4 regions of the Marinomonas sp. GJ51-14 genome follow, and region 4 is predicted to be linked to each of the others. Evidence: predicted binding sites of a transcription regulator. Region 4 holds the regulator's gene; each other region holds the start of a gene.

The links. Region 4 encodes FliA, which starts transcription of late flagellar genes. Its sites were predicted from a motif close to CTAAAGTTNNNNNNNNNNCNGCCGATA; they were not measured.
Region 1: the regulator FliA is predicted to act here: its motif matches at 4,401-4,427, upstream of flgM (flagellar biosynthesis anti-sigma factor FlgM).
Region 2: the regulator FliA is predicted to act here: its motif matches at 4,220-4,246, upstream of AC0L3Y_RS08675 (flagellin N-terminal helical domain-containing protein).
Region 3: the regulator FliA is predicted to act here: its motif matches at 4,027-4,053, upstream of AC0L3Y_RS08680 (flagellin N-terminal helical domain-containing protein).

The regions. Positions count from the first base shown of each region.
Region 1 covers NZ_CM147879.1:1,782,457-1,788,447, reverse strand. The annotation lists gene AC0L3Y_RS08625 (flagellar hook assembly protein FlgD) at 1-606, opposite strand, end outside; gene flgC (flagellar basal body rod protein FlgC) at 617-1,066, opposite strand; gene flgB (flagellar basal body rod protein FlgB) at 1,072-1,467, opposite strand; gene AC0L3Y_RS08610 (CheR family methyltransferase) at 1,717-2,553, opposite strand; gene AC0L3Y_RS08605 (chemotaxis protein CheV) at 2,590-3,519, opposite strand; gene flgA (flagellar basal body P-ring formation chaperone FlgA) at 3,659-4,351, shown strand; gene flgM (flagellar biosynthesis anti-sigma factor FlgM) at 4,466-4,780, shown strand; gene AC0L3Y_RS08590 (flagella synthesis protein FlgN) at 4,815-5,294, shown strand; tRNA gene AC0L3Y_RS08585 (tRNA-Arg) at 5,382-5,457, shown strand; gene aguA (agmatine deiminase) at 5,620-5,991, shown strand, end outside.
Region 2 covers NZ_CM147879.1:1,796,256-1,802,246, forward strand. The annotation lists gene flgK (flagellar hook-associated protein FlgK) at 1-796, shown strand, start outside; gene flgL (flagellar hook-associated protein FlgL) at 801-2,102, shown strand; gene AC0L3Y_RS08670 (HD-GYP domain-containing protein) at 2,125-3,702, shown strand; gene AC0L3Y_RS08675 (flagellin N-terminal helical domain-containing protein) at 4,328-5,212, shown strand.
Region 3 covers NZ_CM147879.1:1,802,363-1,808,353, reverse strand. The annotation lists gene AC0L3Y_RS08705 (motility associated factor glycosyltransferase family protein) at 1-176, opposite strand, end outside; gene AC0L3Y_RS08700 (hypothetical protein) at 166-462, opposite strand; gene fliS (flagellar export chaperone FliS) at 462-896, opposite strand; gene fliD (flagellar filament capping protein FliD) at 935-2,554, opposite strand; gene AC0L3Y_RS08685 (flagellar protein FlaG) at 2,595-3,017, opposite strand; gene AC0L3Y_RS08680 (flagellin N-terminal helical domain-containing protein) at 3,087-3,971, opposite strand.
Region 4 covers NZ_CM147879.1:1,911,622-1,917,612, forward strand. The annotation lists gene flhA (flagellar biosynthesis protein FlhA) at 1-1,511, shown strand, start outside; gene flhF (flagellar biosynthesis protein FlhF) at 1,612-2,895, shown strand; gene AC0L3Y_RS09215 (RNA polymerase sigma factor FliA) at 2,992-3,729, shown strand; gene AC0L3Y_RS09220 (chemotaxis response regulator CheY) at 3,785-4,165, shown strand; gene AC0L3Y_RS09225 (hypothetical protein) at 4,175-4,300, shown strand; gene AC0L3Y_RS09230 (protein phosphatase CheZ) at 4,333-4,959, shown strand; gene AC0L3Y_RS09235 (chemotaxis protein CheA) at 4,972-5,991, shown strand, end outside.

The DNA.
Region 1 (5,991 bases), 130 kb from region 4:
GGTCGGAAGTTGTGTTGTCATAGCAGATATTTCCCCTTCAGCATCCGCTGATGAGGCGACAAAACGATATTCACCAGGCGGCAACGCTTTTCCGTCGTCGTCCAACTTATCCCATTTATAATCACCAGAATTAAGAACAGAAGTACGGACAAGGCGATTATCAGCGTCGTATATTTTCAAAGTCGCAGATTGAGAGTTCTCAGGAATGATAGTTTTCACTCGAACATCTTCCGAGCCTTCTGTAATTTTAGCTTTATCGCCATCCATTAAAATAGATTTGCCAACTAATGTAGAAGCACTTAACGCCTGATTAGAAGTCAAAGAAGTAGCCATAATCTCTAGTTGATCAGAAATTCCTGTCAATCTTTCTAGAGAACTAAACTGGGACATTTGCGCAACCATATCATTAGCATCTTGGGGAGAGGTTGGATCCTGACCTTTCAGCTGCTCAATATACAACTTCAAAAATACATTTTGATCCGCTAATGCTCCTGTCTCTTCTGCTGAGACTTCTGGTTTTTCAACACCAGCTTTTGCCTTAGCCGAGTCCGTCCCATATTGAGAGATCAGATTACCAAGACCTTTAGTATCAGATATATTTGCCATCTGTCAGCTCCTACGACTGCCCAAGCGTGAGCATTTTCTGCATCATACTTTTTGCCGAGTTCATAATTTCTACATTTGTTTGAAAAGATCGAGATGCCGACATCATATCTGCCATCTCTTCTATTGGATTCACATTCGGATAAAATACATAGCCGTCATCATTAGCCATTGGATGATCTGGTTCATATCTAGGCTGTAAAGGTGCATCTGACTCAACAATACCATCTATTTTAACACCAACACCCGCACCACTATTATCAGCACCAGCATTACTCCAGCCATAATCTCGCATGCTGTCATTCATCATTTGAGAAAAAATAGGCTTGCGTGCACGGTAAGTTTGATCTGCAGAGCTTGCAGCACTATCTACGTTCGCCATATTACTTGCGACCGTATTCAAACGTACCGTTTGAGCACTCATTGCGGATCCAGAGATGGTAAAAATATTACTTAAAGACATTGTTATTAATTCCCTGTAAGCGCTTTTCTCATGCCGCTAATTTTTCTATCTAAAAACATAAAACTCGTGTCAAATTGCAATGAGTTTTGAGCATACTCTGCCTGCTCTCTTTGCATGTCGACATTATTTCCATCCAGTGCAGGTTGACTACCATTGCGATATAACAAACCATCTTCTGATTCAAACAAAGAACCTTCAGCAGATATATGTCGAGCATTACTTCCGGCGAGCTGCAACTTATTGCGCTCATCACTCAGAAGTGAGTCAAACGAAATATCTCTCGCTTTAAAATTTGGCGTATCCGCATTGGCTATATTATTTGCAAGCACAGCAGCTCTAGCACTTCTAAACTCTAATGCCTTGTCGTGTCCTGCAAATGCACTTGCAAAAGAAATAGCCATTTAATCCTCAATGAAAAACATAATTAATTAATACAATGGATATAAAGCAATTATAATGCCAAAACAAAAAACCTATATATTTCATACAGTTATATTTCAAGCTAGACTACACGGCAAAAAGCGGCAAATTTAAAGAGGGAGTTTGAAAAACAAAAAAGCCCACCCATTCAAAAATAGGTAGGCTTTATATTTTGCTACTAATTAAAGATTAGCCAATCTAAAGAATACTAAATCAACTAATGCAAACCTTTAAAGCGCTTTCGCTTTGTAGACTATTCCAGGATGACATTGAACAATTTCAAAATAATCAGAAAGGCCGCTTAACGCCTCAGAACCACCAAGAAACAAATAACCGCCAGGCTTCAAAGACGCATGCATTCTTTTTAAAATATCGAGTTTTAAATCAACAGTAAAATAGATCAATACATTACGACAAAAAATCACATCAAACTTACCAAGCATGGTGAATGAATCAATAAGGTTGAGGTATTTAAACTCAACCCGAGAGCTCAAATGCGGCTTTATTTTCCAAGTAAGGTCATTTACTTTATCGAAATAACGACGTTGCAAATCAGGACCAAGACCTCGTGCAATAGCTAAACTATCATACTCACCCTGTTTAGCGTGCTGAAGGATATTCGTACAAATATCGGTCGCTATGATTCTTTCACCAGCTTTCAACACACCAGGTCGAGAAGATTTAAACTCTTCAATAACCATACTAATTGAATAAGGCTCCTGACCTGTTGAAGAGGCAGCAGACCAAATTCGCAAAGGTGTTGCCTTCATCTCAGGCAACACCTTATCTTTTAAAATAGTAAAAGGGTGTATATCTCGAAACCAGAGCGTTTCATTGGTTGTCATTGCATTAATGACTTCTTCTTTAAGCTTAAAGCTTCCCGATCTATCTAAAGCATCAACTAACTGCTCAATCTTAGAAAACCCTTCTCGCTCTAACACCTTTCCTAAGCGACTAGCGACCAGGTATTGCTTATTATCACTAAGTGAGATTCCACATACCTTTTGTAGATAATCTCTAAACCTAATATAGCCATTAGGCGTGATTGCATTTGTACTATTGAGCATTAAAACTCCATAAATAACAGGAATCAGAACGAAATATCATTCGGATTGAACCTGTACTGTTTCTATAGCTAATCGAGCTAATTCATCTGGCTGAAACTTGGCTAAGAAGCCATCCGCTCCTACTTTTTTCACCATGGATTCATTAAACACACCACTTAATGAAGTATGTAGCAGAATGAATAAATCTTGCAGACGACTGTCGTTACGAATTGCAGTTGTCAAAGTATAACCATCCATTTCAGGCATCTCTATATCAGAAATAACCATTGAAAACACTTCAGTAATGTCTTTTCCTTCAGCGACGATACCTTCTAGGTAATTCAGCGCTTCACGACCATCACACAATACCGTTGTCTCAAACCCAACCTGCTCCATACAACGTTTAATTTGCTTACGAGCAACAGATGAGTCATCAACGATTAATATATGATGCTTCTTAGCGTTTTCTTGAACACCATCATTCACAATACCTTCTGAAATATCCTGACGTGTAGGAGCTACTTCTGAAAGAATTTGCTCAACATCAAGTATTTCAACCATTTCTTTTTCCACCTGGCAAACAGCAGTCAGATAATTATCATTAGACAGCCCTTTCGGAGGTGGCTGAATATCACTCCAATTCATATTAACGATACGCTCAACACCACGAACCAAGAATCCCTGTATGCGTCTATTGTATTCGGTAATAATAACAAAGCACTGATCAATATTTTCCATCGGGCTTGAGCCTGTAGCCAAACCAAGATCTAAAATAGGAATCGTCCCCCCACGAATATGAGCAACACCTCTAACGACAGGTGAGCTATGTGGCATAGATGTTAGTTTAGGACACTGAAGAATTTCTTTTACTTTAAACACGTTAATGCCATAAAGGTGCTTACCATTCAATCGAAACAACAGCAATTCCAGTCGGTTTTCTCCCACTAACTGCGTACGTTGATTAACAGTATCCAAAACTCCAGCCATAAACGCCTCCAAAATGTGTAAACATCACTCTGAGGGTGGCCTCAGAATTGTTAAAATGCATCATCCAATGATAAAGTGATTTAAAATATTATACTAACTATCTTATTAATAACGTAATAATAAACAAAGAGAGCTAATCATGCGAATCATAAGGCTAACAATAGCCTTCTTTTGTTTCCAATCTGGTTCAATATATGCCACTTCTATCGAAGAACAAATCAATCGCTATATAAATAGTGTTGAAATTCCTCGCTTATCCGAAATATATACGGATGCAGCAATTAGCATTACCCCTAATAACCTCGCAGCCCTTAATTACCTTCCTGATTGCGAGCACGAAACCATTCGAATAACAAATCAAAGACCTGACGCAACAAAACGTACAAATTATGAAATTAGCTGTGATTCCCCTACTTGGAAATCCTATATACCCGTCACTCAATCTATCATGATTCCTGCTATTAAAACGATTAATCCCATTAATAGAGGGCAAGTCATTACCAGGTCCAACACTGATGTCGGTGAAGTAGATTTATCCACGTTAAGAGGGCAAGTTTTTACTCAGAAAAACCCACCTTATGGACTAATAGCATCTCGTAATTTACGTATAAATACTTTTATAACTGAGAACCTTACCAACCAACCTATGCTTGTTAAAAAAGGAGATCTTGTTTTAATAACTGCAAGCAGTGGAAGCATTATAGTTAGGATGAATGGCGTTGCTTTGGAAAATGGAACAAAAGGACAACAAATTCGTGTACAAAACATCAGTTCTGAGCGAATTATATACGCCAAAGTTGTAACTAACAGTGAGGTTCTTGTAAACTATTAGGTAGAGATTAATCGGTGGTTTATTAATTGTTTTTTTCTGGGGCTTTTTACTAAAGTTTATGTAGACCCAGCCGACAATATAGACAGGCAAATCATAAAAGGGCGGAAAAACCCAATGGCAATAAATTTTACAGGTCTATCAAACCAAGGCAGCATCAACAAAAGCGAACGCTCGCAGAAAGATGATGCAGCAAGCAATGCAACTGAAAAGCAAAATACAGTACAGAATGGCGGAGTTCTAGCTGAAGACACTGTACGACTAAGCGGAACAGCTCAAACATTGCAAAGCCAACAATCTAAAATCAACGATCTACCAAACGTTGATATGGATAAAGTTGAACAAATAAAAGCTGCGATTGCAGCAGGCGATTATAAAATAGATACACAGAAGCTAGCGAGCAATATGGCTTCTATGGACTCGTTATTTTAGACTGCGATAAAACAGTCTTGAATCGACTTATCTTATGATTCCTATTGCCCCGATTTTTATCAAAAGCAAAGAGACGCTACAAAAGCTCTCTTTGCTTCTTGACGAAGAGCGATTGGCGTATGGCGGATCAGACAGCGAAATTATTATTTCCCTATCAGAGCAGAAACAAACTCTTCTTGATGAAATGAACCAACTTAATGAAAAAAGAGTCAATATACTTATTAAGTTCGACATTTTGGACCGAAAAAAACCAACAGAGCAAGATTTCAAAGACTGGCTAGATCTTCAAGATAGCTCTATGGATGAAGTACGTCTACTCATGCAAGAGTGTGAAGCATTACTTAAAAAATGCAAAACACAAAATAATACAAATGCTCAAATCCTAAACACACTTCAAAAGCGTAATAAGCACCTTTTCGAACTCCTTCAAGGTCATAGCAGCAAAAACAAAGTTTACACTTCCCGAGGCTCTACACGCCCTATAAGCAGTAAGCAAACATTAGGTCGAGCTTAAAATACGATAAAAATCAATATGATATCTCCTGCCCATATTGCATTACTAAATCACTAACGTATAAAATAGTCATCTACCAATCATAATGTCCCCATAGGTAAACAGGATATACCTGCCGCCTCCTAAGCGGCTATTCCAGGTTCGAGTCCTGGTGGGGACACCATCATTCGATAGAATGAATTAAACTAATTTCACTCCACTTCTAAAACAACTGTTTCACCCCTCCTCTTTGTATAAAAATATAAACCTATACGATTCCTTCCTTTGAATTATAAAATAGACAAAACCACACTCAATTCAGACCAAGAAAAAGCAGGACATAAAAGTGGCCAAAATATTGAACTCCACCCCAAAAGAAGATGGCTTTCGAATGCCCGGCGAACATGAACCACAGGAACAAGTTTGGATGGCATGGCCAGTACGAGAAGACAATTGGCGTGAGAAAGGTATTCCAGCACAAAATGAATTTATCGCTGTAGCGTCTGCAATTGCACAATTCACCTCCGTTACCTTTATTGTTGGTTCTGATCATTTCCTGCAAGCTCGCCAAGCTATTCCTGAACATATCAAAGTGCTTGAAATACCTTCTGATGACAGTTGGATGCGTGATATCGGCGGTACTTATGTGGTCAATGACCAAGGCGCACGCCGGGTGAATAATTGGCAGTTTAATGCGTGGGGAGGAGAATTAGACGGA
Region 2 (5,991 bases), 120 kb from region 4:
TTATTCCATTGAAGGTTTGGGTATCGATCTTCGCTTAAAAGATCCAGATGATATTGAAGAAGGCGATATCTTTCGCTTTACACCAACAGAGCATGCTGCGACTAACTTAGGTTTAAACGCTAAGAATGGGCAGGCGTTGGCGTTTAGTGCTCCTATTGGGGTGAGCACTAACTCTGATAACTTATCTGATGCAAAGATCTCTTTGACTTCGATAACAAATACTAACCCTAAGACGTCAGCTTTTACCGCCAATGCTGAGCTTTATCCAAGCGCTCCTCATAAAATCTACTTTACATCTCCTAGTTCATATGTGGTTCAAGATGCATCTGGTATTGAAATAGCAAATGTTACTAATGTACAACAATATAGTAATTTACTTGAGCAAGCAGGCTTAGCACAGGAAGCAGGTTTTGATGTATCCGTTTCTTCGAAGCCACAAAGAGGGGATGAGTTTTCAATTAGTGTTGATGAAGTTGGCCCGGCGGATAACTTTAATGGTATTGCGTTAGTGGATTTGCAGAATCAATCATTAGTGGCTGGTAAAACAAGTTTGTCAAAATCGTTTGCAGGTTTCATTTCTTATGTTGGTAGTAAAACCGCTGAAATAGCTGGTCATGCAGAATCAAGTGAAGTCGTTTTTAATGATAGTATGGCTCGACGAGACAGATTGTCGGCGGTTAGTTTAGATGAAGAAGCAGTTAATCTTTTGAAGTATCAACAATCTTATTCTGCTTCAGCTCAAGTTGTTACTGCAGCTCGTACTACGTTTGAGACATTGCTTGGGATTATGAGGTAAGTTTATGAGAGTAACCAATAACTTAATTTATGGGCAGTCTAGCAGGGCTATTGGCCAAGCGAACGAAAAAATACTGAATGTTCAGGAAAAAATTTCGTCACAAACTGACATTGTAAAACCGAGTGATAATCCAGTTGGAGCTAGTCAGGTTTTAATGTACCAAGGTAGTACACATCAACTAAAGTTGTTTGATGATTCTATCAAAATGGCAGTAGGCAACTTAGAGTATCAAGAAGTCGCATTAGATAGTTTGAATGGCTTTATGGATGATGTACGTACCTTGTTTATTCAAGCTCAAAATGACATTAATACCCAAGAAGATATTGATGCCATTATTCAAGAAATTAAGCTCATTACAGATTCTATGGCTGAGTTGATGAATACAAGAAGTGCTGATGGAAGTTATGTTTTTTCAGGCACAGACACGCAAGGCCCACCTTTTGCCATCAATAGCCAGGGGCGTTATGAATGGGTTGGTAATGAAGGGCAAAAATATGCCCAAATTTCGGAAGATATGCGGATTCCTGTAACCGATTCAGGTAAGAAATTATTTCAAGATATTTGGACAAACCGTTCTTTTACATCGGAGTTACTGGCTGGTGATGTAACCGTGACAGCAAAGGTGAAAAACCAAGGTGACTTTGATCAATTCATGGAAGAAAACTACGATCCAGAAGATCCATCTGCGAATGTTTTCCGTCTATCAACTTTTCCTATTGATGTAGATAACTTTGCTCTAGATGCAAGTTTTATTGATTCCAATACAAAAACAGATCAAGACAGACGTAGATCATTTGATGGTGAGCCTGGTACATACAGCATAACGAATAATGCTGGTGAGGTTGTGGCTTCTGGTGATTATATTGCCGGAAAGCCGATTTCTCTTGGTGGTATGTTATTTATTGCTAGGGGAGCGCCTGGTGCGATCATTGATATTTCTTTAGATAAACCAAGACGTGATAACGTCTTGAATGAAATTAATGATACATTGACGGTTCTTGGCGATCGATATTCAACCCATGAAGAACGAGAGCAGTCTTTCTTCGATGCAACCACTAGTATTAATAATGCTCAGCAAATGATTCGAGAAGGTCGCTCATCCGTTGGTGCCCGACTGAATATTCTTCAAGATAGAGGAGATTTTAGTTCAGCGAATCAATTATCAAATGCTGTTGCTCAAGATAGAATAGGTGGATTAGATGTCGCTGCAGCGGCAACAGAGTTAGCAATGAAGGAGGCTGCATTGACAGCCTCTCAGAAAGTGTTTTCTCGTATTAGTAATTTGTCTTTGTTTAATCAAATGTAAGATCTGAGGTATAGAGTAAAAGATGTCAGCATTTAAAGTAGAGTCTTGTTTTGGGGCTGATATCAATGTTGGGTATTTCGATATGGATGAAATACTCGGGATTTTAGATCTGAAGAGTCAGGTATTAGGCAGTAAACGAGTTAAAAGTCTTATAGCAATGCACGGACGTAAAGATCGCATTGTTGGTGTGGCTATGAGACAAGTTACATTTGATGTACTGCGTCAAACATTAGATTCTCAATTCCTTCCTTATGACCCCTATTTTACAAATGATGAAAAGTTATTGAGTAGCCGAAGAGAGCGACTTTATGATGCACAAGAGCGATTTCTTATCTTGTGTATATCTATGGCTCATGGTCGATCGGTTCGAAGTCTTAAAAAGCTGAACCCTGATCTCAATACTAAAGAACTCCGCAGTAAATATGGTCGCAATCAAAGTTTGTTTCGTTACTTTAGGGAAGAACTAAACGAGTATACGAGAGATTACATACTGACCTATAAAGACCGTATGAAAAAACTAGCGGAAGGGAAGGAAAATAGTGGCCGAGACGAAAATTCTCCGACAGAAAGTAGTTTTGATGAAAAGACTGAACCTACAGCAACAACTACTAAGCCAGCTGTAGCTGTTAAAAAAATACCATTAGAAAGTAAGTTTATTCCGACTTCGTTTGATGATGAAACTTCCACTGCGTTAAAACTTTTCCAAGACGGGCACCTATTATTGTCTACTCAAGTTGAGCGTTTTAAGCGAGGAGAGCAATTAGAGATGATCGAGTTGATGCGTTTTTGTCGTCGCTTGATTGAGTCTCATACCCGTAATAACTTTTCATTAATGGCAATTCGTCATATTAAAGATGCTTCTTCTTATCTAGAGCAACATGCTATGGGCATGGCTGTTCTAGCCATTCACTTTGCTAAGGCAATGAAACTTTCTAATGCTTATGTGGAAGTAATTTCTCTTGGTGCTTTGTTATTTGATTTAGGCCGCTTTCGTTTACCTATTTCTATGGTGACAAAAACAACCAAGATGACAGCCGGAGAGTTTGATTTATTCCGTAAGCATATACAGTTTGGTGAGCAAATCTTACAAAAATGTGGGAATGTTCCAAAAGCTGTGTATCAGATGCTAGCGGATCATCATGAAAAAATAGATGGCTCAGGTTATCCTGCTGGTAAGCAAGGTTCAGAAATATCAGTTTATGGAAAAATGGCTGCCATTATTGATGCTTACGATGCTATGACGTCTGAGCAGCCTCATAAACCTTCAATGGGGCCAATTAAAGCTTGCCAACAAATGCAGAAAGAGTCTGGATTAGCTTTTGATAGTGAATTACTTGCCGTGTTCCTAAAGCATATAGGGAGCGTTCCTGTTGGTTCTTGTGTGTCATTATCTAATGGTCGTGTAGGCTTTGTTCTTACTTTAAATAAGTTTTTTCAACCTTCTTTGGTTCGACAGGTTTACAGTATTACAAATAAAGCTTTTATAGGCGCTACTGATATCGAGTTGAATAAGTCTGCTAACTTACGAACAGAGGTGGTAATTGAGAAGGAAATGGATCCACAAGCTTTAGGTCTTCAATTTATCAATCATATTTCTTGATTTAGGAGCTGCTTTTTAAAGTTGGCTCTTTAGCATCCACTTTTTAGCATCCACTTTTTAGCATCCACTTTTTAGCATCCACTTTTTAGCATCCACTTTTTAGCATCCACTTTTTAGCATCTACTTTTTAGCATCCACTTTTTAGCATCCACTTTTTAGCATCCACTTTTTAGCATCCACTTTTTAGCATCCACTTTTTAGCATCCACTTTTTAGCATCCACTTTTTAGCATCTACTTTTTAGCATCTACTTTTTAGCATCTACTTTTTAGGTACTTATTTTTTATGTTTTTAGTATGAAAAACGAACGATTTTGAAGCTGTTTTGGTGCGGCTTTTTTTAAAACTTTAGTGTTTTATATGATTTCTTTTAATTTTTTTAATGAATCGTTTTTTTATCACTTTTTTCGCATTTTTTTGCCTTTATTTTTAAAGTTATTAGTCCTCAGTTCGATAACTGTGAGTACCACTTATTTTGAGCTTATAAAAAATAAATACTCAAAAAAAGTATAAAAAAAGTTAAAGGAAATCGTCACAGAGTCGATAACTTTAATAAGAGACAAAAACCAAATAATCAATTAAATCAAAAGGTTGTCTCGTTTTTAAAATGTTCTTAGGAGAGAAGAAATGGCTTTATACGTAAATACTAATGTGTCCTCGCTGAACGCTCAGCGTATGTTAAATAACTCTAGCCGAGATCTAGATACATCATTTCAGCGCTTATCATCTGGTCGTCGAATTAACAGTGCCGCAGATGATGCCGCGGGTCTTCAAATTTCTGATCGTTTGACTTCTCAGATTAATGGTTTGAACCAGTCTGTACGAAATGCAAACGATGGTATTTCTCTAGCACAAACTGCAGAGGGAGCCTTGGACGAAACAACAAGCATGTTGCAGCGTATGCGTACCTTGTCTATACAGGCAGCAAATGGCTCAAACTCAGATAAAGATCGTGAAGCTCTACAACAAGAGATGGCACAACTGTCTAAAGAGATTAACCGGATTGCAGATACAACTACATTTGGTGGAGCGAATTTACTAGACGGTACCTATCAAGGGGTTTTCCAGGTTGGTGCCGATGCAAACCAGACGATTAGTTTCACAATGGAGTTTGGTGGTGCGAATAATTCTATCGATTATCAGTCAAATAATGGCTTCACCATGTCGGGACTTTCAAATCAGGCTTCTTTTCAGGTGAGTGAAACGACGGCGTCTGTTTCAACCATAGTTAACGCACAAAGTATGATTGCAATCATTGACTCCATGATATCAGCAGTAGATTTTAAACGAGCAGAGCTAGGTGCAATACAGAACCGTTTTAGCTCAACTATTACTAACTTAAGTAATATATCTGAAAACATATCAGCGGCTCGTGCGCGAGTCCGTGATGCAGATTTTGCACAGGAGACAGCGAATTTGACAAGTACGCAAATTTTGCAACAGGCAAGTAGTACTATTCTTGCTCAAGCAAATCAGCGTCCTCAAACTGCGCTTTCTTTATTGGGTAGTTAATTTATATAAAAACATGACGTGAGGCAGCCAAGATAGTTGCCCTTACAAATGATTCGAGTGTTTCTCGGAATATAGGCTACTTCTCTCTCCTAGAGGTGCCTCTTAGGCCGGGTGGATTTTTTCACCCGGCTTTTTTTTACCTAAATTATGGTTTTTTTAGGTATTTGGAGATGTTTAAGGCTTATGCCATAGACGGTTATAGAGAGATTAGGTTTTTAGTTATGAGCAGTATTCCTATTTCTAACCGGCTTTGAGATGGGCTTTTCTAATGAGTTCAGAGTTCAGAGTTCAGAGTTCAGAGTTCAGAGTTCAGAGTTCAGAGTTCAGAGTTCAGAGTTCAGAGTTCAGAGTTCAGAGTTCAGAGTTCAGAGTTCAGAGTTCAGAGTTCAGAGTTCAGAGTTCAGAGTTCAGAGTTCAGAGTTCAGAGTTCAGAGTTCAGAGTTCAGAGTTCAGAGTTCAAGGTTTATCTAAAGTCTGCGTTCCTTGGGATGAGCGAAGATATTTAACTCTTTTCACTTATCTAGTAAATCGAAAGTGATTCTCTAGATGTGATTCTTAGGGAGTTGTTTTGTTACAGAGAGTTGAGAGTGACAGATCTTTTTTTGCTGACCTCAATTTTTGTAACTGTATTAAGGAGGGTGAAGGCCTATAGGGCTCGACCTAGGAATAAATACAAAATTTAAAGACAGAAAAGAAGGTCGGTATCTATCTATTTTTTTGATCAATGTGTTTCGTTGTGTAGTTTTTCGCACGCGACTTGGTGAAATAGTGAATGGTTT
Region 3 (5,991 bases), 110 kb from region 4:
TAGTTTTGGAAAGATTCAAATATATGAGGCATGACATGAGAAAAAACCGTCATGTTTCTTAGGTATCGATCAGTAAATTCTTTATCATTCTCTCTGAGGCGCGCTGCACCTCTTTCAAACAAAGAAACAAACGCTTCCGCATGCTCAAGAGAGGGTGAGTATTCCTCATTCTGCATTTTTTACGCCTTTGTATTTATTAACACTTTTGCGGGTCTTGTTAGTTTGGTAAAGCTGCTTTTGCATTTCAAGATGTACATCACGAATAAGTCGAGTCGCAGATTGATGTACCGCAATAAAATGCTTTATGCATTCATTACCTTGCTTATCATTTTCAAGAGGCTCAATTGCTCTAATAAAGCCATCATTAATCTGGCATAATCGCTGAATCTCTTCAATATTTTTATCTATAACACTTTGCTCTAATGCTTTACTCAACGTCGTTAAGTACGACATATCAAACATTACACAGCACCTACACGAGCTTCATCTTGGCCTTCATAAGCGGCTTGTTTATCGGCAGCAGAGATTTGATCCCATGCTCCTTTGATCTGTAGAATAAGCCCCATAACTTGGTCAATAATACTTGTATCTTTACTGGCACTCGCCTCAGTAATTCGTACAGTCATATACTCATAAAGCGTTTCAAGATTGTCCACAAGTTCAGGATTAACATCTCTATCTAGAGCATCTCGCAATGCATTTATAATTTCGACAGCACGAGTTAATGCAGCTGATTTCCCTTCCCAATCAGCACGTTCAATGCAGCCTTTGCCCAAGGCGAGCTTTTCTAATGCGCCTTGCATCAAGAGCTGAATCACGCGATGAGGATCAGCTGAGGCTAAATCGGATTTTATTGAATCCTTTCTATAGGCCTGAATCCCTTTACTCTTGTACATATACAACCCCATTAATTCAAATATTCAATTTCAAACAATTACATTTTTGCCAGGACAGAATTCAAATAACTACCTTGTGCGTTCATCTCAGCCAGACGAGAGTCTAATCCGGTAAATTTGGTGCGAAGTGACTCTTCATAACGAACCATACGGTCTTCGTATGCTTCTAATGCATCTTCAGAACTATCTATTGAGTTACGCACTGAATCTTTTAAAGAATTTGTCATGCCACCAGAACCAGTATAATTATCTAAAAGGTTCTCTAATGATTTAGCCAAGCCTTTTTCACCAGATATTAAAGGTGCAACCTCGCTATAACCTCTTTTCATTGCCTCATCGAATTTAGTGCTGTTAAAGCTCAACATACCTTGATTGTCCATTTTCACACCGAGGTCAAAAATAGACGTAAAAGTACCAGTTCCAGCTTGGCTAGTCATAAGTTGACTAGACAAGGAGGACTGCAGATTACGAATCATACTGTTACCGTTTAAGGCCGCATTTTTATCCGTGCTCTCTTGGAATAAACTAACTAGATCATTATAAGAAGAGATAAATTCTTCTATTGTTTCTTGGACAGTTTTTTGATCAAAACTGACATCAACCTTCGTTGTTTTTTCTGTTAAATCAATGGCTTCAATAGTCAAACCAGCAACTGCATCTTCAAAGGTATTTGTCTTATTACGAATTTGAATACCGTCTACTGTGATAACAGCATCTTGAGCCTGCTCTCCAAGCGGAGTATACAAACCTGCAAACATTCCATCTGTAGAAACAGAGTTCAAACTTAACTCAGAACCACCATTAACAAGAGAAATATCCTCAGATTCCTCCTCATCAATTTGCTCTATGTCATCAGCTACAGCGGCTAATTCTTCAACGGGCTCTTCGACTTCATCTTCAGGAATCTCGCCATCATTGGCGAAATCAACATCATCGCCAGCTAAATCCAGCTCATCAACAAAAGCTTCTTCTTTTTCTTCAGCTGGTATGTCGCTATCATCTTCTTCGATTTCAACTGGATCGATAACATTTCCTTCGTCATCTATCTTCACAGGCAAATCATTGGTAATTCTCAATGTATTTCCAGCACCTTGAATAGAAGAAGTTACTGAAAAAAATAAATTTCCGGTTCCATCATCAACCAAATTAGCAGATACACCAAAATTATCTTCTGAGGTATTAATTTGATTACGTAACTCGGATAAGGTTGTACCAGCTCTGACATCTAGCGTAAATTCATTGTCGCCAGCTTTAAATGTAAGTGTGGAATCAACTTTACTGATAACATCATCGCCAGACGAAAAAAGTCCTGGTGACGACATAACTCGACTGCCCTTCGCCAATTGATTGACATCAATAGCGTAAGAACCATTAGAAGCGGTATTATCTGTAGAAACAGAAAGCACTTCCTCACCTTCTGCTTGAGCTACTTTTGCGTCTCGACCGGTAAAGAGCTCATCATCACCGAGAGCTTCTACAACGGACTTAAAACTATCAATGGCTGAACCCACTCGACCTAATGCAGATAGTTCTGCCTCATATCCATTGATTTTATCTTGATAAAGTCTGACTTTGGCGTCTTTTTGAGCGCTCACCATTTCCTTGACGAGGGACTCCAGATCCATACCAGACCCTGCACCTAATGAGCCAATCGACATAACTTTATCTCCTAACGCTTTACGTTATTTACTATCTAAATCAAACCTCACTGTTGACCAAGGCACCCTTGACATCACTCAGCTCGCTCATAATAGCATCAATTCTCTCAGACATTTTAAGAAAATCTTCCGTTGGAATTTGACGAACTACATCTCCAGTAGTTTGATCTAATACTTTTACTATATTTTGATTTCGATCTTCTCTCAATTCAAAGGTTAACTGCACATTCAACTGAGACATTTTTTTATTCATAGCCTCAATATCATACGCCTCCACCTTTTCAAAAGAACGAGAAGACCGGGAATTAGTACTGTCCTTATCCGTTTTACTTGTATCGGCAGTACTTTCAACAACTTTAGCATTAGCTTGGCGTAGAGCAGCAAAATCCTCTGCGACACGGGACTCAGAGCCTAAAGAATAATTAATGCTTTGCTTAGAAAAATCACTGGAATTTATTGACATAACAGAGTTCCTCCAAATAGACAAAAGCCGGAGTTAACAACTCCAGCTTTTCGCTATCACATATTGCTATTAGCCTAGTAAAGACAAAGCAGTTTGTGGACGTTGGTTCGCTTGAGCCAAAATAGATGAACTCGCTTGTTGAAGAATTTGCGTACTTGTTAGTTTTGCAGTTTCTTCTGCGAAGTCTGCATCACGTACACGAGATCGTGCAGAAGATACGTTCTCAGAAATGTTACTTAAGTTGCTGATTGAAGAACCAAAACGGTTTTGAATTGCACCTAAATCTGCACGCTTAGAGTCAACTGCAGAAATCATAGTATCCAGAATATCTATCATGCTTTGTGCGTTAGCAACAGAAGATACAGAAGCACTTGTACTACTTACCTGAGCTGTAGCTGCGTTGCTTGATAAACCTGACATGGTGAAACCACCATTAGCACTGAAATCAACAGAGTTGTTCGCGCCACCAGTTTCCATACTGAAACTGATAGTTTGGTTAGCATCCGCACCAACTTGGAAAACACCTGCAAAAGTACCATCCAGAAGATTCTCACCACCAAAAGTAGTAATTTCAGCAATACGGTTAATTTCCGTAGACAATTGCTTAACTTCTTGCTGTAGAGCAACACGGTCTTTGTCTGAGTTCGAGCCGTTTGCAGACTGAATAGACAAAGTACGCATACGCTGCAACATGTTAGTTGTTTCGTCCAATGCACCTTCAGCAGTTTGAGCCAAAGAAATACCATCGTTAGCGTTACGAACAGACTGATTCAAACCATTAACCTGAGATGTTAAACGGTTAGAAATCTGAAGACCTGCCGCATCATCCGCTGCACTATTGATACGTTTACCAGAAGACAAACGCTGAAACGATGTATCTAGTTCATTACTAGAACTCATCAACTGACGTTGTGCACTTAGAGATGAAGTATTTGTATTTACATAAAGAGCCATCACAGCCTCCTAGGGTTTTTGTTAAATCCTGCAAACAAGCAGATCGTATTAAGGTTTTCGACAAGACCTTGAAAACCTTTAACCTTTTTTGGATTTTTTTTCCTCATACCGGAAAAAACCATCCCACCAAGCGGCAAATTAATGCCTAACTAATTGTTTTAAAAGAATTAAAAAACAATTAAATTTTTTTACATTTTTTTTCAAAAAAATGCATCATCAACCTAAATTCAGTATTTATTGCTCAAAAAACGTTCAAAATTACATTCATAGACGTTAAGCCCCAAAAATACTGACAAAAATCTTTCATTCATTTCCTTGCCACTCCAACACCAACTAACAAAGCCAAATAGCAAAGGGCAAAAAAGCAATCCTCTTAGGTAAAAGAATTCCCATTCAGGGACAAAATATTCCCTCACCTAAACATTGCTCGCTATATCTTAAAACCAACATTTCTTTGTAATCTCTGACGACTAAACACAGCTCTTTTATCCACAATCCATTTCCACTAACGAATAAAAATGAAATGGCATCTATCAAAAATTTCCAACTGATATCGAGATAAACGCTCTTTTCTCTTCATCAAGAATACTTTCAGCTAACATGGATAGAACACACCTCTAAACAAAAGATGCCACTTACCTTAGAGCATTTCTTTAGCTCAAAAAGCCTTTCCAAAAAGATATCAATCTAATAGCTATGCTGGATCCTAAGTCTTAAGTAAGAGCAGGAATCTCTTTTCATTTTTACGGTTTTCCACAAAAGCGGCGTCATAACGATAACCTCTCAATAAAAAATGGACTAAAAGCACCAACCATCACCAAACCAATAGAGCTAAAGCTCGCAACACATACAACCGACACGATTCGATCTGTCTATTAGAAATCACAGTTCCTTGCCCCAAAATAAGATAAAAAATGGGCAATACTCGTTGTAAAAAGTATTTTCTAAAGATAAAAATAAATATGAATTTCCATTTTTATCTTTTTTCATAAAAACAATCTTCCAACCCGATAAATTTCTTAAATAACAATGCACAACGAAGCACTACATCATTAATAGGATTCGCCATTGAACCAATCAAAATAAAGCTCACAACAAAATACTCTTAGTAAAAAGCTTGATAAAAAATAAAGTCATGCAGGAACCTATAAGCCAAGCGTTTACCAAAAACGAATATGTCTTTTTATTGACATGCTTCCTCATAAACGTAGCCTCCACTGCGTCTTAACAAAAATAAGCTATAAAACAGCGCGCTCTCATTCGATCAACATTACTCACGCTGGATCATTTTCTGCGATTAGAGCGTCGCAACAAAAAGACAAAGCATTACCAATACTCATTAACCAAGTGTTTGCTAAAAACGAATATGTCCTTTCATCACCATTACTTCTCATACAAGTAGCCTTCCGTGCACTTAACAAAGGCAACTTATCCTAGATCGCTTATTGTGATTACGGTGTTGCCAGAAAAAAGACGAAACATTGCCAATGCTCATTGGCCAAGTATTTGCTAAAAACGAATATGTCTTTTCATTACTATGGTTTTTCATAATCACAACCTCGCTATTCCGACAAAAACTTAATAAGGAAGCTGGTTATTAATCCGCTTCATCATTGAATTGACGCAACAAAATGTTTACTGCAAAACGCTTTTAATAGAATTCTCGTTTACAATGTTTTCATATCCACACCTCAGTATTCGATAGACGTGATTTGCCCTAGAACATCGAATATGACTGTCTATCTCTTTCCTCAAAAAAGACAAAGTCGCACGAATACTCGCCAAGTGTTTGAAGAAAAAACCAAATACATCTTTACCTTTATGACTTTTCATACAGCTCCTTTTGTCTAAAAAAAGACTGTCAAAAAAACTATGGCATTGCGTATAATTCCATCTATATTGTTGTTCGAGAATGTTTGGTACGGACCAGAACGCTTTACTAAAATCACCAAATAGCTAAGCATTCACCGACAAAGCAGCTGACTAAATATTGCTATCTCATATCAAATGCTATTCACTA
Region 4 (5,991 bases):
TAAAGGGTGATGCCATTGCTGGTTTGTTAATACTCGGTATTAATATTATTGGCGGTTTATCTATTGGTATGGCGCAACATGATCTCTCATTCACAGAGGCAATAGAGCGTTATTCACTTTTAACTATTGGTGACGGTTTGGTTGCTCAGTTACCATCACTTATGCTTTCTACTGCTGCCGCTATCATGGTTACTCGAGTTAATGAAACTGGAGACATGGGCTCGCAAATTGTTAAGCAGATGTTTGGTTCTCCAAAAGCCCTATATGTTGCTGCAGGTGTGATGACTATTATGGGCATCGTTCCTGGTATGCCTCATTTTTCATTTTTGTCTCTAGCTGCATGTATTGGTGGGCTTGCTTACTTCCTTGAATATCGAAAAAAACAAACACCGAAGAAATCAACAGCTGCAACTGGGAAGGCATCATCGGATAAAGCCGTGCCGGCTGAAATGAAAGATTTAAGTTGGGATGATGTTGCCCCGGTGGATATGCTTGGTTTGGAGGTGGGTTACCGCTTGATTCCCTTGGTTGATAAAACTCAAGGTGGTGAGTTGTTGGCAAGAATAAAGGGCGTCCGCCGGAAGTTGTCTCAAGATTTGGGTTTTTTGGTTCCGAGTGTGCATATTCGAGATAACTTAGATTTAATGCCGAATGCTTATCGCGTTACATTGATGGGGGTGAGTTTAGCTGAGGCAGAGGTTCACCCTGATAAAGATTTGGCTATCGATCCTGGGCAGGTATTTGGTACGGTCGATGGAGTGCCTGGTAAAGATCCATCGTTTGGTCTTGATGCAGTGTGGATTGATCCGAAGAAAAGAGACCAAGCTCAAACTTATGGTTATACGGTTGTTGATGTTAGTACTGTTGTGGCTACACACATTAACCAGATTATGCATAAACATGCTTATGAATTAATTGGTCATGACGAAGTTCAGCAACTACTGAGTTTGTTGAAACAGTATAACCCTAAATTAGCTGAGGAGTTGGTACCAAATACAGTTCCCTTGAGTGTGCTTTTAAAGATTTTACAAAATCTTTTGATAGAAGGTGTGCCGCTACGTGATATGCGTACCATCGCTGAAGCTATTATGGGGGTTCAGCCTAAAACTCAAGACCCTATGATATTGACTGCGGCTGTTCGAACGTCATTATCTCGACTTATTATCCAGACGTTGGCAGACGGTGTAGAAGAAATTCCAGTATTGACGTTAGAACCTCAGTTGGAAAAAATGTTGATGCAAACGGTTCAACAGAGTCAGCAATCGGGAATTAAAAATGAGGAAGCGCTTATACTTGAGCCTCAAATGGCTGAAGAGTTGCAGAACTCATTGCGTCAATCTGCTGAACAGCAAGAAGCAATGGGGAATACGCCAATTTTAATCGTCTCTGCTCCTATACGACCTATGTTGGCTCGTTTTATGCGTTATGGTATGGTGAATATGTCAGTTCTTTCTTATCAAGAGGTTCCAGACCATAAACGTATTACTGTTGTGGGAGTAATTGGCCAATAGATTTAAGGATAAATGTAATTAATTGTATCTATATTTATTTGAATCTTTCGGGTAAGCTATGGATTTGTAAGAAAAATATACTGGAAGGATTAAGTTATTCATGCAAATTAGGCGGTTTCGAGCTCCTGACATGCGGCAAGCGATACGAAAAGTTCGTGATGCTGTAGGTCCTGATGCTGTCATTTTATCAAATCAACGTCTCCCTACAGGTGAGATAGAGATTGTAGCCGCTTTGGATTACGATGGCTCATTGCCTTCTAGTATGGCATCTAAACGATCGCCAGAGCCTAGGTCTAATAAGTATGTCGATCCTAGTTCAGAGTATTTAGAGCGTATTGAGAAAGCCAAGCAGCACACGCATTCTGAGTCGAATGGCACTTCGCACCAGAAAAAAACATCTACTTCAAAGATTGAAATGCCACCATTGTCGGATGATAAAGAAGATCCTCGGTTGGAGGAGGCTTTATCAATACGAAACGCTGAAAGTGCTAAGCAATTGCGAGATATGGAGCTAGAGCTTCAAAGCGTGCGAGCAATTCTTGAACAGCGACAGCAGACGGAAAATGGTACCTCTTCTAAAGTGGCCGGTGTTGAGTCCAGAATACGTGGAAAACTCAAAGGGCTTGGGTTGTCTGATTTTGTTGTGTCTAGATTGATAGATGATATTGATTTAAAAGACCGTGAGGATGATTGGAATCGTCTATTGGCTCATTTGGCTGATTACATTCCTGTCCGTTCTAATACATCAGAACTTCGTGGCTGTATTGCTTTTATGGGGCCTACCGGCGTTGGTAAAACAACATCAATTGGTAAAATCGCTGCACAGCATGTTTTAAAACATGGTTCTGATGGGGTTGTGTTAATAACGACGGATACTTATCGAATTGCAGCCCATGAGCAATTACGAACATTTGGTCGTATTCTGAATGTTCCTGTAGAAGTGGTTAATGAATATTCAGACTTAAATGAAGTTTTGGCTAAGTATTCAAATTATTCATTGGTTCTTGTTGATACTGCTGGTATGAATCCAAGAGATTCAAATCTAGAGCGACAACTATTAATGATGAAAAGAGCTCGGTCTGGATTGAAGAAACTTTTAGTACTGCCTTGTACTAGTCAACGGCAAGTATTAAAAACGGTTGTCGACGTTTATTCACAAGTACAGTTAGATGGTTGTGTTTTGAGTAAGCTAGATGAATCTGCTTCACTTGGTGAGGCAATTAGTGTAGTTATTGAAGAAGGTTTACCTGTTGTATATATAGCAGATGGTCAACGTATACCGGATGATATTGAGCCAGCAAGAGCACATAACCTGATTAGTAGGGCTGTTTATACAGCAGAACACTATAGTCAGTTATATGGCTCATTAAAGTATGGTAGTTAGTAAAAATATGTTATTACTGAAAGCGTTACGTCAAACTATGTAGTACAGTGACTTGGCGCAACTAACTTAAATAGTAAAGGTTGCTTAGAATATTTTATGCAGACCAAGAATGGATATAACACATACTCTAAAAAAGCGACGCTGTCGATAGATTCGATTGTTGAGCAGTATGGGTATTTAGTGAAGAAAATTGCTTATCATCTATTGGCGCGTTTACCAGATAGTGTTGATGTAGATGATTTAACTCAAGCTGGCATGATGGGTTTGATTGAAGCGTATAAGCGTTTTGAATCAACAAAAGGTGCTAGCTTTGAAACCTATGCTGGTATTCGTATTCGCGGGTCCATAATGGACGAAGTGCGAAAAACGGATTGGGCTCCACGCTCAGTTCGACGAAATGGCAGGGCAGTTAATAACGCAATTAAAGAATTAGAAGCAAAGCTGGGTCGTGAAGTTTCCGACGTGGAAATTGCGGCTCACATGGAAATTAGTATAGATGAATATCATGAAATGATTCATTCTTCCATGTCGACTCAGTTATTTAGCTATGAAGAAATGTTAGATTCTGATACTAATAATTTAGAAAGTGCAGAGTCTGAATTTGAAAATACGCCTTACTCTTTGGTTGAAGAAGGTGGTTTTCAAAGTGAATTGGCGAAAGAAATAGATAATCTGCCAGAACGAGAAAAATTAGTATTGTCTTTATACTACAACGAAGAGTTAAATTTAAAAGAAATTGGTGCTGTAATCGGTGTCAGTGAATCAAGAGTTAGTCAAATTCATAGTCAAGCGGCTATGCGTTTAAGGGCTCGATTAAGTAATTGGCGAGATTAAATTATGGGCTTTGGAATAATACCTTTGGGGTGTGGAGGTTGCATTGGATAAAAACATGAAAATCCTGATTGTTGATGATTTCTCGACAATGAGACGAATCATTAAAAACTTACTACGGGATTTAGGATTTACCAATACAGTTGAGGCGGATGATGGAACGACTGCGTTGCCTATACTTCAAGGTGGAACAATTGACTTTCTTGTTACCGATTGGAATATGCCTGGGATGACTGGTATTGAATTGCTACGCGCTGTTCGTGCTGATGAAAAACTAAAGACAATTCCTGTTCTTATGGTAACCGCTGAAGCTAAGCGTGACCAAATTATTGCTGCTGCACAAGCAGGAGTGAATGGTTATGTAGTTAAGCCGTTTACTGCAGTTGCTCTCAAGGAAAAAATTGAGAAAATATTCGAACGAATAGATGCAGCTAAATAGGAAATGTAGATGTCAAATAAATTGGGATCTGGGCTAGTAGAATTTGAACAACTAGTAAAAGACGGTGCAGTAGAGCTTTTAAATCACCTTGAAGTTGGTGATTTTAGTAGCGCGATAAAAAAATCCAGGAGTTAAGTGAAGCTCGTCATAACAGCTTTTATAACGAAGTGGGTCTTTTAACTCGGAGCCTACATGATGCTATACGTGATTTTCAAGTAGATTCAATTGATTTAGTTGTTGGTGAAGGTGGAGGTGATGCAAGTAAGATCACGGATGCTTCTGATCGACTAAATTATGTTATTGAGACAACTAGCGCCGCTGCCAACAAGACCATGGATATGGTGGATAGTAGTGTTCCTGTGGCAAGTGAACTGCAGACTCAAGCTAGAGGGCTTCGAAAAGATTGGAGTCGTTTAATTCAGCGAGATTTGACTCCGCAAGAGTTCCGCGATCTATATAAGCGCATTGATGTCTTTTTGGGTTATGCAGATGAAAGTGCCACTACCTTGCATTCAAACCTCAATACAATTCTTCTAGAGCAAGGTTACCAAGATCTTACTGGTCAGGTGATTTCTAGAGTGAATGATTTAATCAGAGATGTAGAGGTGAAGCTTGTACATCTTGTTGCTGTTGCTGGACGAGTAGATAGTATCTCCGGAATTGAACACCAAGAGGAAGAGTCTGAACACGATGATACACGTGGACATGGCCCTGCTATTAATAAACAAAACAACCCAGAAGTATTGAATAGTCAAGACGAAGTAGACGACTTGCTATCAAGTCTTGGTTTCTAAAAGGGGCTGAGGATGAGTTTCGAGGTCGATGAAGAAATTCTACAGGATTTTTTGGTAGAAGCTGGCGAAATACTAGAGCAGCTTTCCGAACAACTTGTAGATTTAGAGCAAAACCCTGATGATAAGCCATTGCTCAACGCAATATTTCGTGGCTTTCATACCGTTAAAGGTGGTGCGGGTTTTTTACAATTAACTGCACTGGTTGATTGTTGCCATTATGCTGAAAACGTTTTTGATATTTTAAGAAACGGTCAGCGTAAAATAGATTCTGATTTAATGGATATTGTTTTACAGGCGCTTGATGCTGTAAATGAGATGTTCGATACCGTGCGTGCTGGTGGTGAGCCTGAGCGTGCAGCTCCGGAACTAATAGCAGCGCTTAGTGTGTATGCAAAAGCACCCACTGCTGAAGAACTGGCTGGAGAATCTGTTGATGTTGTTGAGGTCGACGAGCCGGAAGAGCCAGTTGATGAGGTAGAGGAAAGCTCTTCATCAGATGAACCTGTTGATATTTCTGATGATGAGTTTGAGTCATTGCTTGATGCATTAGGCGATTCTTCTAATGACGACTCCCAGAAAGTCAGTGAAGCTCCAAAGTCTGATGATGAAATTACAGAAGATGAATTCGATGCTTTGTTGAATCAGCTTCATGGCGATAGTGCGCCAGGGCTTGATAAAAACTCTAGTGTGGAAAATGCTTCGTCTTCTTCTGATGAAATAACAGAAGATGAGTTTGAAGCTTTACTTGATAAGCTTGACTCAACTAAAAAAGAAAGCAAATCAACAGATGAATCTAAATCTGAAGCTCCTAAAGTTGGGGGTGATTCGGATCTGATAACAGAAGACGAATTTGAATCTCTTTTAGATAGTTTGCAAGAAAAGAATGGTGATAAAAAAGCTGCAGAACCTGCAGCGGCTAAAGTTGAAGCTAAGACTGCACCAGTTAAGCCGAAAGTTGCTCCTAAACCTGTTCCTAAATCTGCAACTAAAACCACTGAACCTGAAAAAACGACTAACTCGCCAGTTACCCAA